DNA from 2 places in the Geobacillus thermopakistaniensis genome. Region 2 is predicted to be linked to the other one. Evidence: riboswitches for the same ligand, from Rfam matches in the RefSeq annotation. Region 2 holds a riboswitch; the other holds the start of a gene.
What was found. Region 2 has a riboswitch for S-adenosylmethionine ahead of T260_RS126455 (hypothetical protein). Riboswitches for the same ligand answer to the same signal wherever they lie in the genome.
Positions count from the first base shown of each region.

Region 1 (7,537 bases), on a different contig from region 2:
CGGCCGTTTCTTTTTTCTTGTAGTCAATCTCGCCCTGCTGGATTTGGTTGGCAAGGGCAAGCCCGTCCATGGCGTCTTTCGCGTACAAGACAACGCCGTCGTACTCGGGCGCGATTTTGTTTTCCGTAAATTTGCGCGTCAAGGCGGCGCCGCCGACTAAAATCGGGGTCGAGATGCCCGCTTGGCGCAAGTCTTGGGCGGTGACGACCATCTGTTGAGCCGATTTCACAAGCAAGCCCGACAACCCGATAATGTCCGGCTGATGTTCGCGCACCGCTTCAATGAGTTGTTGCGGGGCGACTTTAATGCCGAGGTCGATCACCTCGTAGCCGTTGTTGCTTAGAATGATGTCGACCAAGTTTTTGCCGATGTCATGCACATCGCCTTTGACGGTGGCGAGAATGACTTTTCCTTTTGTGCTTCCTTCTTTCTTTTCCATATACGGCTCTAAAAAGGCGACCGCTGCTTTCATCACTTCCGCGCTTTGCAATACTTCAGCGACGATGAGCTGGTTGTTGTTGAACAGCCGCCCGACTTCATCCATGCCGGCCATGAGCGGACCGTTGATGATGGACAGCGGATCGGAGTAGGTCTCAAGCGCCTTTTCCAAATCGGGAATGAGCCCGTCTTTCGACCCTTCAATAACGTAGCGGGCGAGCCGCTCTTCCAAGCTCAAGTTCGTCTGCGCCGGTTTGGCGGCGGTGATTTTGCTTCGGTAAAATTCGATAAAGGCGTTTAATGTTTCGTCGTTTGTGTCAAAAAGAAGCGCCTCGGCCATTCGCACTTCTTCTTCCGGAATCGAAGCGAACCGCTCGAGCTTCTCGGTGTTGACAATGGCGTAATCGAGCCCGGCTTGCGTGCAATGGTACAAAAAGACCGAGTTCAGCACTTCGCGCCCGGCCGGCGGCAAGCCGAACGAGACGTTGCTGATGCCGAGCATCGTTAAGCAATGAGGCAGCCGCTCTTTAATGAGGCGGATCCCTTCGATCGTTTCTTTCGCCGCACCGATGTATTGCTCATCGCCGGTGCCGACCGGGAAGACGAGCGGGTCGAAAATGATGTCGCGCTCAGGCACGCCGTAGCGGTTCACGAGCAAGTCATACGAACGCAAGGCGATCTCGAGCTTTCGTTCGGCGGTGACCGCCATCCCTTGTTCATCGATCGTCCCGACCACAACGGCGGCGCCGTAGCGGTGTAGCAGCGGCACGACATTGGCAAAGCGCTCCTCGCCGTCTTCCAAGTTGATCGAGTTAATGATCGCTTTTCCTTGCGAATAGGTGAGGGCGCGTTCAATGACGCGCTCGTCGGTTGAATCGATGACAAGCGGCACTTTCACTTTTTTCACGACTTCGCGGACGAACTGCTCCATGTCATGGAGTTCGTCGCGGTCTGGGTCGGCGAGGCAAATGTCGATGACATGGGCGCCGCTTTTCACTTGGGCGCGGGCGATTTCCGCCGCTTCTTCGTATTTCCCTTCGGCGATGAGGCGCTTGAATTTGCGCGAGCCGATCACGTTTGTCCGCTCGCCGACAAAGAGCGGACGCATCGTTTCATCATAGATGAGCGCCTCGATGCCGGAAACGGCGTGGACATCAAACGAAGACGGAATCGCCCGCGGCGGGAGATCACGCACCGCTTCGGCAATGGCGCGGATATGATCCGGCGTCGTGCCGCAACACCCGCCGACGATGTTGATCCATCCCTTTTCGGCAAAGCGGCGGATTTTCTCTGCCAGCATATTCGGCGTTTCATGATAGTGGCCTTCCTCATCCGGCAGACCGGCGTTCGGGTAGCAGCTGACCGCCGTGTCAGCGAGCGAGGCGAGCGTGCGCAAATGGTCGGTCATAAACTCCGGACCGGTTGCGCAGTTTAAGCCGACGGCGATCGGCTTCATATGGCGCACCGAGATGAAAAACGCATCGATCGCCTGCCCGGCGAGCGTCGTGCCCATCGGTTCGATCGTGCCGGAAATCATGAGCGGCACGCGGCGGCCGACCGCTTCAAACGCCTTCGAAATGCCGAGAAAACCGGCTTTGACATTCAGCGTATCTTGGCACGTCTCGAGTAGGAGAAGGTCGACGCCTCCTAAGAGCAGTCCGCGCGCTTGTTCTTCGTAGGCGGCGACGAGTTCTTCAAACGTTGCGCCGCCGGTCACCGACAACGTTTTCGTCGTCGGCCCCATCGAACCGGCGACAAAGCGCGGCCAGTCCGGGGTGGAGAACGACTCAGCCGTTTGTTTGGCGAGTTTGGCCGCTTCGATGTTCAGCTCAAGCGCCAAATGACCGAGGCCATATTCGTCAAGCACGATGCGTGTCGCTCCGAACGTGTTCGTTTCAATGATATCAGCACCGGCTTCTAGGTACGCTTCATGAATGCGGCGGATGACATGCGGGGCGGTGAGGGTCAAATATTCGTTGCACCCTTCATACGCCTCGCCGCCAAAGTCGGCGGCCGATAGGTTGGCGCTTTGGATCATCGTGCCCATGGCGCCATCGATGACAAGAATTTTTCTTTGCAGTTGCTGTTCTAAGGTGACGTTAGCCATGAACAACCTTCCTTTCTTTGGCGGCCGCTTCTTTTTCGTGAATGTAGCGGACAAGCTCGACCGTCATGTCGTAGCGCAAGAACGGCGTGATCAAATAAATGCCGTTAAACAAATCAAACGCAGCGTCAATGAGCGATTTGGCGATAGCGATGCCTTCCTTGGCTGCTTGCACCGGGTCGCCGCCGCACGCCGCCATGCGGGCGCGAATCTCGTCAGAGAGCGTAATGCCCGGCACTTCATGATGCAAAAAGTCGGCGTTGCGCGCGCTCACAAGTGGCATAATGCCGATGTAAATCGGCGTGTCAAGATGCTTGGTCGCTTCGTGCACTTCAACGATTTTCTCTTCCGAGTAAATCGGCTGGGTCAAGAAATAGTGGGCGCCGCATTGAATTTTTTTCTCCATTCGCTCAACTGCTTTATCCAAATGGCGGACGTTCGGGTTGAACGCAGCGCCGATCGAGAAGTTCGTTTTTTGCCCAAGCGGTTTGCCCGAGTACGACAGCCCTTCGTTAAACTGGCGGATCAAGCGGATCAAATCGAACGATGATAAATCATACACCGACGTTGCTCCTGGGAAGTCGCCGATTTTCGACGGGTCGCCGGTAATGGCGAGCACGTCGGTGATGCCGAGCGTATGCAAGCCCATCAAATGCGACTGCAAGCCGATCAAATTGCGATCGCGGCATGTAATATGCACAAGCGGGCGGATGCCGAGCTGCTCCTTGATGATCGTGGCGACAGCGGCGTTGCTGATGCGCGGCGTGGCGAGCGAGTTGTCGGCCAACGTCAGCGCATCGATGCCGGCGTCATGGAGCGCTTTCGCCCCAGCAAGAAACTTGTCAATCCCCAATTTTTTCGGCGGATCCAGCTCCACAATGACCGAGCGGCGCGTGCGGGCAAGCTCGGGAAGGGGAGATGGGGCGGGCCGATCCGCTTGCACTGATACAGACACCGCGCGCCGTTTCACCGTTTTTTCCGTCACCGGCGTTCGGTCGGAGAGCGCTTTTGCCATCGCTGCGATATGCTTCGGCGTCGTGCCGCAGCACCCGCCGATCAAGCGCACCCCTTGGTCGCGGAACGCTTTGGCTGTTTCCTCGAAATATTCAGCGTTCGTCTCATAGACAAGCCGGCCATCGCGGTAATCCGGGAGGCTCGCGTTCGGATACGCCGACAAAAATGCCTGCTTCGGCAGCGGCACTTCCTCGAGCGACCGAAGCATATGATATGGACCGAGACGACAGTTCAGTCCGACGACATCGGCCCCGAGCGCCTCTAGGCGGGCAAGGGCGTCCGCGAGCGGCGTGCCATCTTGCAAGACGCCGACTTCATGGAGCGAGACGTGAGCGATAATCGGCAAGTCGGTCTCTTTGCGGGCGATGGCAAGCACCGTCTCCAACTCTTCCAAATCGTAATACGTCTCGAGCAGCACGCCGTCGACTCCTTCAGCCAGCAGGACAAACAGCTGCTCGCGAAACGTCCGTTTCACTTCTTCGAGCGTGACGACGCTTTTGTTTAACGTGCGCAGCCCCCCGATCGTCCCGAGCACGTACGCCCGCCCGTTCGCCGCTTGCCTGGCGAGCCGCACCGCCGCGCGGTTGATGGCCGGCACCTCATCTTCAAGGCCGTAGCGGGCGAGTTTCACATAGTTGGCGCCGTATGTATTCGTCTGAATGACGTCGGCGCCCGCGGCGATATACGCTTCATGAATATGGACGATTTCATCTGGATTGGATAGATTCAATTCTTCAAAACAACGGTCAATGCCGTGCGAATATAAAAGCGTTCCCATCGCCCCGTCGGCGATGAGAATGCGCTCTTTCAACTTATCCAGCAATCCCACGTTCGATTCCCCCGTTTCTCCGTAGTAAAAGAAAAAAGCCTTCTATAAGAAGAAGACTTTTCATTCGCTTCTTCTTATCTTCCAGGCTTCCGCCTGTCTGGATTTAGCACCTTGGCCGCGGGCCAGGTTGCTGAGGGTTCACCGGGCCAGTCCCTCCCCCTCTCTTGATAAGAATGTCCGTATGCAATTGTGCGGCAGCGTTTTGATGATTACTATATAATTTAATGTATTTTTCGAAATTATTCAATACGGTGAAGCGAGGAAATTTCAAAAAAGAATTTCTCGGATCAACGGAGAAGCTCTTTTCCACATTGGGGGCAAAATTGGAAATTGTGCTGCACATGCCCGCCGCAATGAGGGCAATGCTTGTTTGGCTGTTTATGGCTTCCAAATCGGACGTTCAGCGGGTCGGGCTCTTCCTCGCTGTCGACAATGTCCAATAAGGACATGCGTTGTTTTCCCGTCGCATTTTTGTAATGGTAAAACGCTTGAAATACGCCGATGGCGATGACGACAAGGCCGAAAAACGGAAAAAAGCGGGCGGCGGGAAACGGCGAGTCCGCGGTGATGGAGAATGCCATCACCATCCAAAAGATGCCGAACAACACAGCGGCGATGCTGCCGAAGAGTCCTTGCATCGACGGACCGCGGCCGGGTTTGATGCTTTTCAATTTCATTCCTCCCTAACAGAATTCATAGATATATTATAATAGAAAAAATTGGTTTTTTCCATGTTCACATAGAAACGTTTGAGCCGATAGAGGCAAAAATATTAGATTTTTAATTGGATTTATTTTTCAATACCTTGATTATGTCTTGTAAGAGAGGAAAACGGGCGGTATGTTGCCTTATCAATTGCATCATCGACCATTTTTCGCTTCTTAAGCATTGGCATGGGTGGGAAGACCGTTCAACGATCGTTTTGTCATTGCACTTTCATTGTCTCTATGTTCTAATTAGGAATGATGGAGATGAAGAAGACGGGGGGCTGAAAGTGAACGGAGAAATCATCCGCTTCGAGCGAGTGACGAAGGAATACGACGGCGCAGCCGTACTGGATGATGTCAGTTTTGCGATGGAGCGCGGGAAGTTTTATACGCTGCTTGGACCATCGGGTTGTGGGAAGACAACGATTTTGCGGCTGATTGCCGGGTTTATCGAGCCGACGGAAGGAACGATTTATTTCCACGGAAAGCCGATTCAAAACGTCCCGCCGAACAAACGGCAAGTCAACACTGTTTTTCAAGACTATGCATTGTTCCCTCATCTCGATGTGTTTGAAAACGTTGCGTTTGGTTTGCGCGTGAAAAAGATGAAAGAAACCGACATTCGCGAGAAAGTGAGGGAAGCGCTTCGGTTTGTCAACTTAGACGGCTATGAGCGCCGCCGCATTCAAGAAATGTCAGGCGGCCAGCGTCAGCGCGTCGCCATTGCCCGGGCGATTGTCAATGAACCTGAGGTGCTGCTCTTGGATGAACCGCTGTCAGCCTTGGATTTGAAACTGCGCACGGAAATGCAGTATGAACTTCGTGAATTGCAGCGCCGATTGGGCATTACGTTTATTTTTGTCACGCATGATCAAGAAGAAGCGCTGGCGATGTCCGATTACATTTTTGTTCTGAATAAAGGGAAAATTCAGCAGTTTGGGACGCCGAAAGACATTTACGACGAGCCTGTCAATCGATTCGTCGCCGATTTCATTGGCGAATCGAACATTTTGTCAGGGCGCATGATCGACGATTTCCTCGTCGAATTTGCCGGCAAACAGTTTGCGTGTGTTGACCGCGGCTTCGCGCCAAACGAACCGGTCGATGTCGTCATCCGCCCGGAAGATTTGGAGCTCGCGGCGCCGGAAGACGGGCAGATCGTCATCCGCGTCGATTCGCTCTTATTCCGCGGTGTCCATTATGAAATTTGCGGCTATGACGAAAACGGCAACGAATGGCTTGTCCATTCGACGAAAAAGGCCGAAGTCGGGGAAACGGTCGGCCTTCGTTTTGAACCGGAAGCGATTCACGTCATGCGACTCGAAAAGGAGGATGAGGACGCATGACGGAACGGGCGTGGCGGAACTGGTATTTAATCCCTTATGGCATTTGGCTTGTGCTGTTTGTCGTGGCCCCGATTGTCTTTTTGGTGTATGAATCGTTTTTGGATCTTGACGGCCATTGGACGTTGTCCAACTACAAATCCGTGTGGACGCCCATTTATTTGAAAATGATGGCGTATTCGTTTTGGTATGCGTTTTTAATCACGCTTGTGTCGCTGCTCATCGGCTATCCGACCGCCTATTGGCTGACGAAGACGCGGCACAAGCAGCTATGGCTGTTGTTGCTTATTTTGCCGATGTGGGTGAATTTGCTGCTGAAGGTGTATGCGTTTTTAGGGCTGTTCGGCACGTACGGGCTGGCCAACGCTTTGTTGAAAGCGCTGGGCGTCGGGCCGCGGCAGCTGTTGTTCACCGATTTCAGTTTTGTCTTTGTGTCGGTGTACATTTTTATTCCGTTTATGGTGCTGCCGATTTTCAACGCGCTGGAGGAGCTGCCGCCATCGCTTGTCGATGCCGCCCGCGATTTGGGCGCTTCGGCTTGGACGACGTTCCGCCGCGTCGTCTTTCCGCTCACGCTTGGCGGAGTGAAGGCCGGCTGCCAAGCGGTATTCATCCCGGCGCTGTCGCTGTTTATGATTACACGCCTTGTCGCTGGCAACCGCGTCATTACGCTCGGCACCGCCATTGAGCAGCATTTTCTTGTCACCCAAAACTGGGGGATGGGGGCGACGATCGCTGTTGTGTTAATGATCGCCATGGCGGTCATCGTCATCCTGACAGGAAGCGGAAGAAAAGAGGGAAGCCGATGAAACGGATGCAGGCGTGGGGACGTGTGTACTTGTTAGTCGTGTTTGCCGTGATGTATATGCCGATTGTGTATTTGATGTATTATTCTTTCAACAGCGGCGGGGCGATGCACGATTTTCAATCGTTCACGCTCAAGTGGTACCGCGACGTGCTGTCCGACGACCGCTTGCTCATCATCGTTTTGAATACAATCGTCGTTGCGCTGCTGTCGGCGGCGGTTGCGACGATACTTGGGGTCATCGGAGCGCTCGCCGTTTACTATGTCAAGCGGCAGCGAACGAAAAACGCTCTTCTC
Region 1 covers NZ_AYSF01000045.1:32,920-40,456, reverse strand. Annotated here, with positions in the region: gene metH (methionine synthase) at 1-2,545, opposite strand, end outside; gene T260_RS130295 (bifunctional homocysteine S-methyltransferase/methylenetetrahydrofolate reductase) at 2,538-4,385, opposite strand; SAM riboswitch class I at 4,457-4,559, opposite strand; gene T260_RS130300 (DUF7577 domain-containing protein) at 4,673-5,056, opposite strand; gene T260_RS130305 (ABC transporter ATP-binding protein) at 5,380-6,438, shown strand; gene T260_RS130310 (ABC transporter permease) at 6,435-7,244, shown strand; gene T260_RS130315 (ABC transporter permease) at 7,241-7,537, shown strand, end outside.
Region 1: linked by a shared signal. The riboswitch ahead of T260_RS130295 (bifunctional homocysteine S-methyltransferase/methylenetetrahydrofolate reductase) and the one ahead of T260_RS126455 (hypothetical protein) in region 2 are both predicted to bind S-adenosylmethionine.

Region 2 (7,537 bases):
AACGCATTAAAATCTAGCCGAAAATGCTTGCCGTTCCGGTCGAACGTCCGGTTGTGAATGAAACGACGGCCTTGGGTGCGGCGTATTTGGCCGGGCTGGCGGTCGGCTACTGGAACAGCCGAGATGACATCGCCGCCCAATGGCAGCTCGAGCGCCGGTTTGAGCCGAAGATGGATGACGCCAAGCGTACCGCTCTCTATGAAGGATGGAAAAAAGCAGTGCAAGCGGCGCGGTCGTTTAAATGATGGAAAAACGCAGATGTCTCGTCATGGGCATCTGCGTTTTTGCGTTTTGGCTTGCACGTTACGGGGCGGAAAAAATGAAACAGCATCGCCCTCCTCTGTTTGTCGAGTAAAGGCGATTTTTTTCGATGCGCATTCAACAAAGCAAAAAAAGCTGAGCGTTTGAAACATTAATATAGTCAAACAAATTTATGTTCTAAATAATCATATATGATAAGGATCAAATTACAAAAAATGTTGAAGCAAGTTGAATCATCTCATGCTTCCGGCTTTATCGGGCGCGCTCATCAACACGGTCGTCACCATTCAATATTTGCGAAGCGAAATCATTGATACGAAAGTGAAAGATTTCGTGAAAACAGCGCGCGCCAAGGGCGTTCTAGAACGCCAGATTTACTGGCGGCACATTTTGCGCAATTCGTTTTTGCCGATCGCAGCGTTTTTAGGCTATGAAATTACGGGGCTCATCGGCGGTTCCGTGTTTTTAGAGTCCATTTACAGTTATCCAGGGCTTGGACAACTGTTTTTGCAGTCGATTATGCAGCGCGACTACAGCGTCGTAACGGCGCTTGTGATGATTTCCGGGGTCGCGACGCTTGTGGGGACCTTGCTTTCTGACATTATTTTAAGTGCGGTCGATCCGCGCATTCGCATTGAGTAAGGGAGGGGCGTGGAATATGAAAATTGAGGTGAACCGTCCTGCTCCAGTTGAAATAGCCAGTGAGAAAAGCCCTTCCGCTCTTTCGATTATGTGGCGGGAGCTCGTCCGCGATCGGCTGGCTCTTGTTTCGCTCATTATATTGTCCGTCATTTTGCTGATTGTCTACGGCGCTTCCATTTTTTTAGACCAAGAGGAAATTGTAAAGGTAGACTTTTTGGCCATTCATTCGCCGCCATCGGCGGAACATTGGCTTGGCACCGATTATGGCGGCCGCGATGTGTTCGGCCAGCTGATCATTGGAGCCCGCAATTACTTTACGATCGGCCTGGCGATTACGCTAATCACAGGTGCGATCGGCCTTGTGGTGGGGCTTGTGGCCGGCTATTTCGGCGGCTGGATCGACAACGTCATCATGCGCATCATCGATTTTATTCTCGTCTTGCCGTTTTTAATGCTGGTGATCGTCTTTGTAGCCATCGTCCCGAAATACAATGTGGCGACGTTCATTTTGATTATGAGCGCGTTTTTATGGACGGGCAAAGCCCGGCTCATTCGCGCCAAGACGCTTGCCGAGCGGGAATTGGACTATGTCAGCGCATCCAAGACGCTCGGGACGCCGGATTGGAAAATCATTTTGTTTCAAATTTTGCCAAACTTAAGCTCCATTATCATCGTCAATTTGACGTTGAACTTAGCCGGCAACATCGGCATTGAGTCAGGTCTTACATACCTGGGGTTCGGGCTGCCGGAGAGCACGCCAAGCCTTGGGACGCTGGTCAGCTATGCGACCAATCCCGATGTGCTGCAAAACAAATGGTGGGTATGGCTGCCTGCATCATTGCTCATTTTGGTGATGATGCTGTGCATAAATTTCATCGGCCAAGCGTTAAACTCGGTCATTGGGATGCGAAAAAGCAAGAAAATGTGATGGACAATCCGAAATTCCAGAACAAAAAGCTGCGCCAAGCCATGGCGTACGCCATCAACAACCAAGAAGTGGCTGATCGCTTGTACCACGGCTTGCGCTTCCCGGCGACCACGCTGATCCCGCCGTCGTTCCCGGGATACCATGACAGCTCGATCAAAGGGTACACGTATAATCCGGAAAAAGCAAAACAGCTGCTTGATGAGGCCGGCTATAAAGATGTGGACGGCGACGGCTTGCGCGAAGATCCGAACGGCAAAAAGTTTACGATCAACTTTTTGGCGATGAGCGGCGGCGATATTGCCGAGCCGTTGGCGAAGTTTTACATGCAATGCTGGAAAGACGTTGGCTTGGATGTCCAATTGGTGGACGGCCGTCTGGCGGAGTTCAACTCGTTCTATGACATGGTTGAAAAAGATGACCCGAAAGTGGACGTTTACGCTGCCGCCTGGGGAACGGGAACGGACGTCGACCCGTACGGATTGTACGGCCGCAACGTCATGTTCAACTACTCGCGCTGGGTGAATGAGAAAAACGATGAACTGTTGGAAAAAGGCCATTCCGAACAGGCGTTTGACAAAGAATATCGTCGGAAAATTTACAGTGAATGGCAAAAGCTGATGAACGAAGAAGTTCCGGTCATTCCGACGTTGTATCGTTCGGCCATTTATGCCGTCAACAACCGCGTCGCCAACTTCACGGTCGATCCGGGCTCGAAACTGACGTGGAAAGATGTCGGCGTCACGTCCGAGCAACCGGAAGTCGAACAATGACGATTGTTGCCTTTGATGATGTATGATAAGATAGAAGATAAATTGCATACGTCTTATCAAGAGTGGGCGAGAGAACGGGCTTGATGACCCCACAGCAACCTGCCGCAGGCAAGGTGCTAACACCCGCAAAGCGGTTTCGCTTTGGATGATAAGAATGGCTCATGGCCCCTTTCGCATCATTCCGAGGCGAAGGGGGTTTTTGTCGATGGGAGGTGAAGGAGAAACAGTGGAGGAGGCGGTTTCGCTCCGCGCTTGCATGGCCGCTCATCTCCCTGCCGCAGCGTTCGCCGTTTGTGTCATGCGCTGTGTGCAGGCGGAGCTCATCCGGTTTGACCCTAAGGCGGCGGTGCATGTCGACCGTGGGGACGGATACGTTCATTTGTATGGGGAAGCGCAAGGAACAGCCTTTTCGTTGTTGTTGACCAACAGTGAGGCGGACGAATGGAAGGCGGACGGACCGTACGCCCTTGACCGCTACATATGGACAGAGCTTGGGAAAAAAGGGATTTTCCCGATGCAGATGACGCCGTATTTACAAGCAGTATGGTTAACTGAGTCATAGAAAGGAAGAGGGACGAATGGCAGTCAAAAAATTTGAACATGTCGGCATTCAAGTGAAAGACATCGAGGCATCGAAAGAGTTTTATCAAAATGTTGTCGGCTTGGAGCTGCTCGACGAAATGATTCATACGAACGGCACGATGAAATTGGCGTTTTTAGGGATTGGCGGCTCGATCATTGTCGAGCTGATCGAAGGATACAATCCGGATTTGCCGACGGAAGGAAAAGTGCACCATGTGGCGTTTACGGTGGAAGGCATTGAGCAGGAGAAAGAACGGCTTCAGTCGCTCGGTGTGCCGCTTGTGTGGGAAGAAATAACGACACTTCCGAACGGAGCAAAATATTTGTTCTTCCTCGGGCCCGACGGCGAATGGATCGAGTTTTACGAGCCTGCTCGATAAATGGCGTCACGCTAGGCGGCCAGCTGTTTGGGCCGCCTATGAATTTGCCGTCTGGCGATTGGCGCTTCGTTCCATTTTTCTTCGTATGGCCTTGCCTGCCGCTAGACAACAACCGTCCATGTAGGAGTCGTCGTCTTCTCGATTCAATGGTATACTAGAAAAAGAGAGGGGGAGGATGACGTGGAAGAAATGATCGTGCACGCGATTCAAGACGACTACCCTGATGAATTCGCCTGGTGCTACGGCTGCGGGCGTCTGAATGAACAAGGCCACCATTTTCGCACCGGGTGGCGGGGCGACAAAACGGTGACGGTGTATACGCCGCGTCCGGAACATACGGCGATTCCAGGGTTTGTGTACGGCGGGCTGATCGCCTCGCTCATTGATTGCCACGGCACCGGTTCAGCGGCGCTTGCCTTGCATCGGAAAAACGGCCATGAACCAGGGAGCGGGGAAACGCCGCCGCGCTTTGTCACTGCGTCGCTTCACGTCGATTTCGTCAAGCCGACGCCGCATGGAGTGCCGCTTGTCGCCGTCGGCACTGTGACGGAGATTCATCCGAAAAAATGGAAAGTGGACACCGAAGTGTTCGCCAACGGCGAACTGTGCGCCCGCGGGCAAGTCGTCGCCGTCGTAATGCCGAAAACGTTTGTCCGTGGGTAACAAGCAACAAAAGGCGCCGGAGAGCGGCTGTTTTTGACAGCGCTTTCTCCGGCGCTTGGCAACTGGTCGAAAACGGCTGCGCCTCACCTCGTTTCGCCATTGAGGACTGATGATGTCATGAAAAAGGCAACTCGACAACGCCTCTTCTCAAGTGGGGAAACCTTGTGAAATTGGTTCTCCTTTTTCAACAAAACCACCGATTTGGCGAACATCATCGTTTTTCGCCGGTTTTCTCGGATTCCTCTGATCATCGCTTTCCATGCGTTTCAAAACAACAACAGCAGCTGCTGTTTGGACTCGTCGAATCCAAGGAGAACGAGCATGCGCAAAAACGCCTTTTGGAGATCCATCACCTTCACGGTTTGTCCATGATCAGCACCGACGACGTGGCGCTCGCCACCTCTTTGCCGTTTTGCCGCACGATGGCGGTTACATAGGCGACGGTTTTCCCGAACTTTTCCACCCGCGCCTCGATTTCGGCTTCTCCAGCCGCCGCTGGGCGGTGAAACGTCGTCTGCAAGTTGATGGAGGCGTGCATTTGGTCATCGCGAAGCAAGGTCGTCACCGCATACGCCATGAGAATGTCCGCCGCCGCCCCGACGAACCCGCCCATAATCACCCCGTTGCCGTTGAGCAGCGATTCGCTGATCGTCCATACGCCTTTCGCATAGCCGTCTCGGGCTTCCGTCAGGCGGACGCCGAGCGTTTCGTCGCATGGGGGCGGCGCGCTTTGACCGGCGATGACAGCGTGCAAGTTGGTCATTGGCTTCATGTGGAACACCCTTTCTGTTGTCAATCATGTTTTTTTATTCGCCAAACGGCGGCGATTTCCTCTTTTCGCGTGCATGAGGAGGAGAACGGCAAAGCTGTGGCGAAAGAAACAAGCAGCTGATGATGGAAAGGAGATGGTCTCATGTATCAACCGCCAGACGCCGGCCGTTGGACGGGACGGATTGACAGCGTGAGCGATGAGCAGGCGTTTCGTCTTCATCAGCGCATTCGCTTGCTCGATTTGTCGCAGCCATTGGAGACGGTGGAACGAGCGGCGGCATTCATCGGGTTTGCGTGCGACGAAGGAGTGCGCCGCAACCAAGGCCGCCAAGGGGCGAAAGAGGCGCCGGCCGCCGTCAAAGCGGCGCTGGCCCGGCTGCCTTGGCATCTTCCGGAAGGGGTCGTTGTCTATGACGCAGGCGATGTCGTTTGCGTCGATGAACGGCTCGAACAAAGCCAGACTGAACTTGGGAAGGCGGTCGCCCGCCTGCTGAAAAACGGGATGGCGTCTATCGTGATCGGCGGCGGCCATGAGACGGCGTACGGCCATTACTTGGGCGTTCGCGAAGCGCTCGGGCCCGAAGCCCGCCTTGGCATCCTCAACATTGACGCCCATTTCGACTTGCGCCCGTACGATGACGGGCCGACGTCCGGGACGATGTTTCGGCAAATATTGGATCAAGACGAACGGGTCCGTTACTTCTGCCTCGGCATTCAGCGGCTTGGCAACACGGCGGCGCTGTTTGCGGCGGCCGAGACGTACGGCTGCCGGTACATGCTTGAAGACGAGCTGACCGCAGGGCCGATCGAGGCCGCCTATGAACAAATCGAGGAATTTGCCGCTCATCACGATGCCGTGATGTTGACCATTTGCATGGACGCCATCAGCGCGGCTGCCGCGCCGGGGGTGAGCGCGCCGTCGCCGTTTGGACTCGCTCCGTCGCTAGTGCGCGCTCTCGTCCGCCGAATCGTTTCTCATCCGAAAACGATCAGCGTCGATCTTTGCGAAGTCAATCCACTCTGGGATGAAGGCGGAAAAACGGTGGCGTTGGCCGCCGCCTTTTGCATGGAAGCGCTCCTTCATTTTCGACGCTTGCAGCCAAGGCGGTGAGAACGTGAAATTGGTCATTGCCGAACGGGACGACAAGGAACGAGAAGCGATCCGCTGGCTCGTGTCCGCGTATTCCTTGCCGATTGAGCGGGTGTATACGGCGGCTACGGTCGAGGAGATGATGGCGTTTCTTGAGCGGGAGGCGCCGGAGCTATTGTACGTCGAACTGGATATGATTCCGTATGAACGATGGTCGAAGGCGACATCCCACGTCCGCTTGTTTTGCCAACGCGTGATTGCCGCAACGGCCGAGGCGACGTTTGCGCGGGCGAAACAAGCCATCGACTGGCAATGCGTCGATTTGCTTGTGAAGCCGCTTGAGCCCGCCAAGCTGAAACAAGCGTTGAGGACGGCGGTTTCGCTTTCCTCCAACAGCCGCTCGAGCCTGACAGCGGGTTTTGACGGCCATGACGACTACCGCGCATTATTTTACGATGACCCCGCCGCAGCTTCCACCCATGTATGGCTTGTGCAGGCGGAACAGCCTGCCTTGTCTCGGGAAGTGATCCGCTTTTTAACGAGCTATCCGTTTCGCGGACGGGCGCGCGTATTGCCGCTCACCCATATGGCGGTTTGCCTGCTTCCCGATTTGCCGGGCGACGGGAAAGAAGAGGCGTGGAAGCTGTTGCGCGATTGGGAAGAGGAGCATCATGAGCCGCTCGCGGTTGTCGTGATGCCGCCTGATGGTCGGAAAACGGTGCGCGGGCAATACCAAGCGGCCCGCCGGTTGCTGGAGACGACGTTTTTCATTGGCTATCGCCAAGTGATCGCTCCCGCTTCGGAATACGAACAGTGGCGTGAGCTCGATCCGTTTTTGACGCCGGAGGAGCAGCGGCAATGGATCGAGATGCTCGAGCGGTTCGACCATGAAGGGGTGAAGCGATGGCTGCGGCGCGAATTCTCCCATTGGAAGCCGCCGTTTCCGAGCCCGGAGATGGTGCGGACGCGGCTGACGAGCATCTTGGCGCAAATCCGCCGGTTTATGAAAACATACGGCCTTGACCGCGGCGGAACCGAGCGGGAGTATATGCGCATTTTTCAAGACATTTTGTACAATCCCGTCTTGTATCGCATCGTTCAAGAATTGATTTTATTTTTATATCGATTGTTCCATGAGGCCAAGCAGGCCGAGGAAGACGCGCGCGTCGACGCCGTGGAGCGCGGCCTCCGCTATATGGAGGCGCATTTTCGCGATCCGTCGCTCACGCTTGAGCGGGTCGCGGCCGCCGCCGGGCGCAGCCCCGCGTATTTCAGCCATTTGTTGTCGAAAAAGCGCGGCGTGACGTTTCGCCAGTGGCTGACCAACCGGCGGCTTGAGGAAGCGAAACGGCTGCTTCGGCAGACGGATTTGTCGATTAAAGAAATCGCCGAACAAACCGGGTTTCGCACCGCCCATTATTTGATGCGCGTCTTTAAAGCCGAACTGAAC
Region 2 covers NZ_AYSF01000063.1:7,022-14,558, reverse strand. Annotated here, with positions in the region: partial or broken gene T260_RS126435 (glycerol kinase) at 24-245, shown strand; partial or broken gene T260_RS126440 (ABC transporter permease) at 484-903, shown strand; gene T260_RS126445 (ABC transporter permease) at 920-1,831, shown strand; partial or broken gene T260_RS126450 (ABC transporter substrate-binding protein) at 1,792-2,601, shown strand; SAM riboswitch class I at 2,652-2,756, shown strand; gene T260_RS126455 (hypothetical protein) at 2,807-3,163, shown strand; gene T260_RS126460 (VOC family protein) at 3,180-3,563, shown strand; gene T260_RS126465 (PaaI family thioesterase) at 3,744-4,226, shown strand; gene T260_RS126470 (PaaI family thioesterase) at 4,582-4,998, opposite strand; gene hutG (formimidoylglutamase) at 5,140-6,108, shown strand; gene T260_RS126480 (helix-turn-helix domain-containing protein) at 6,113-7,537, shown strand, end outside.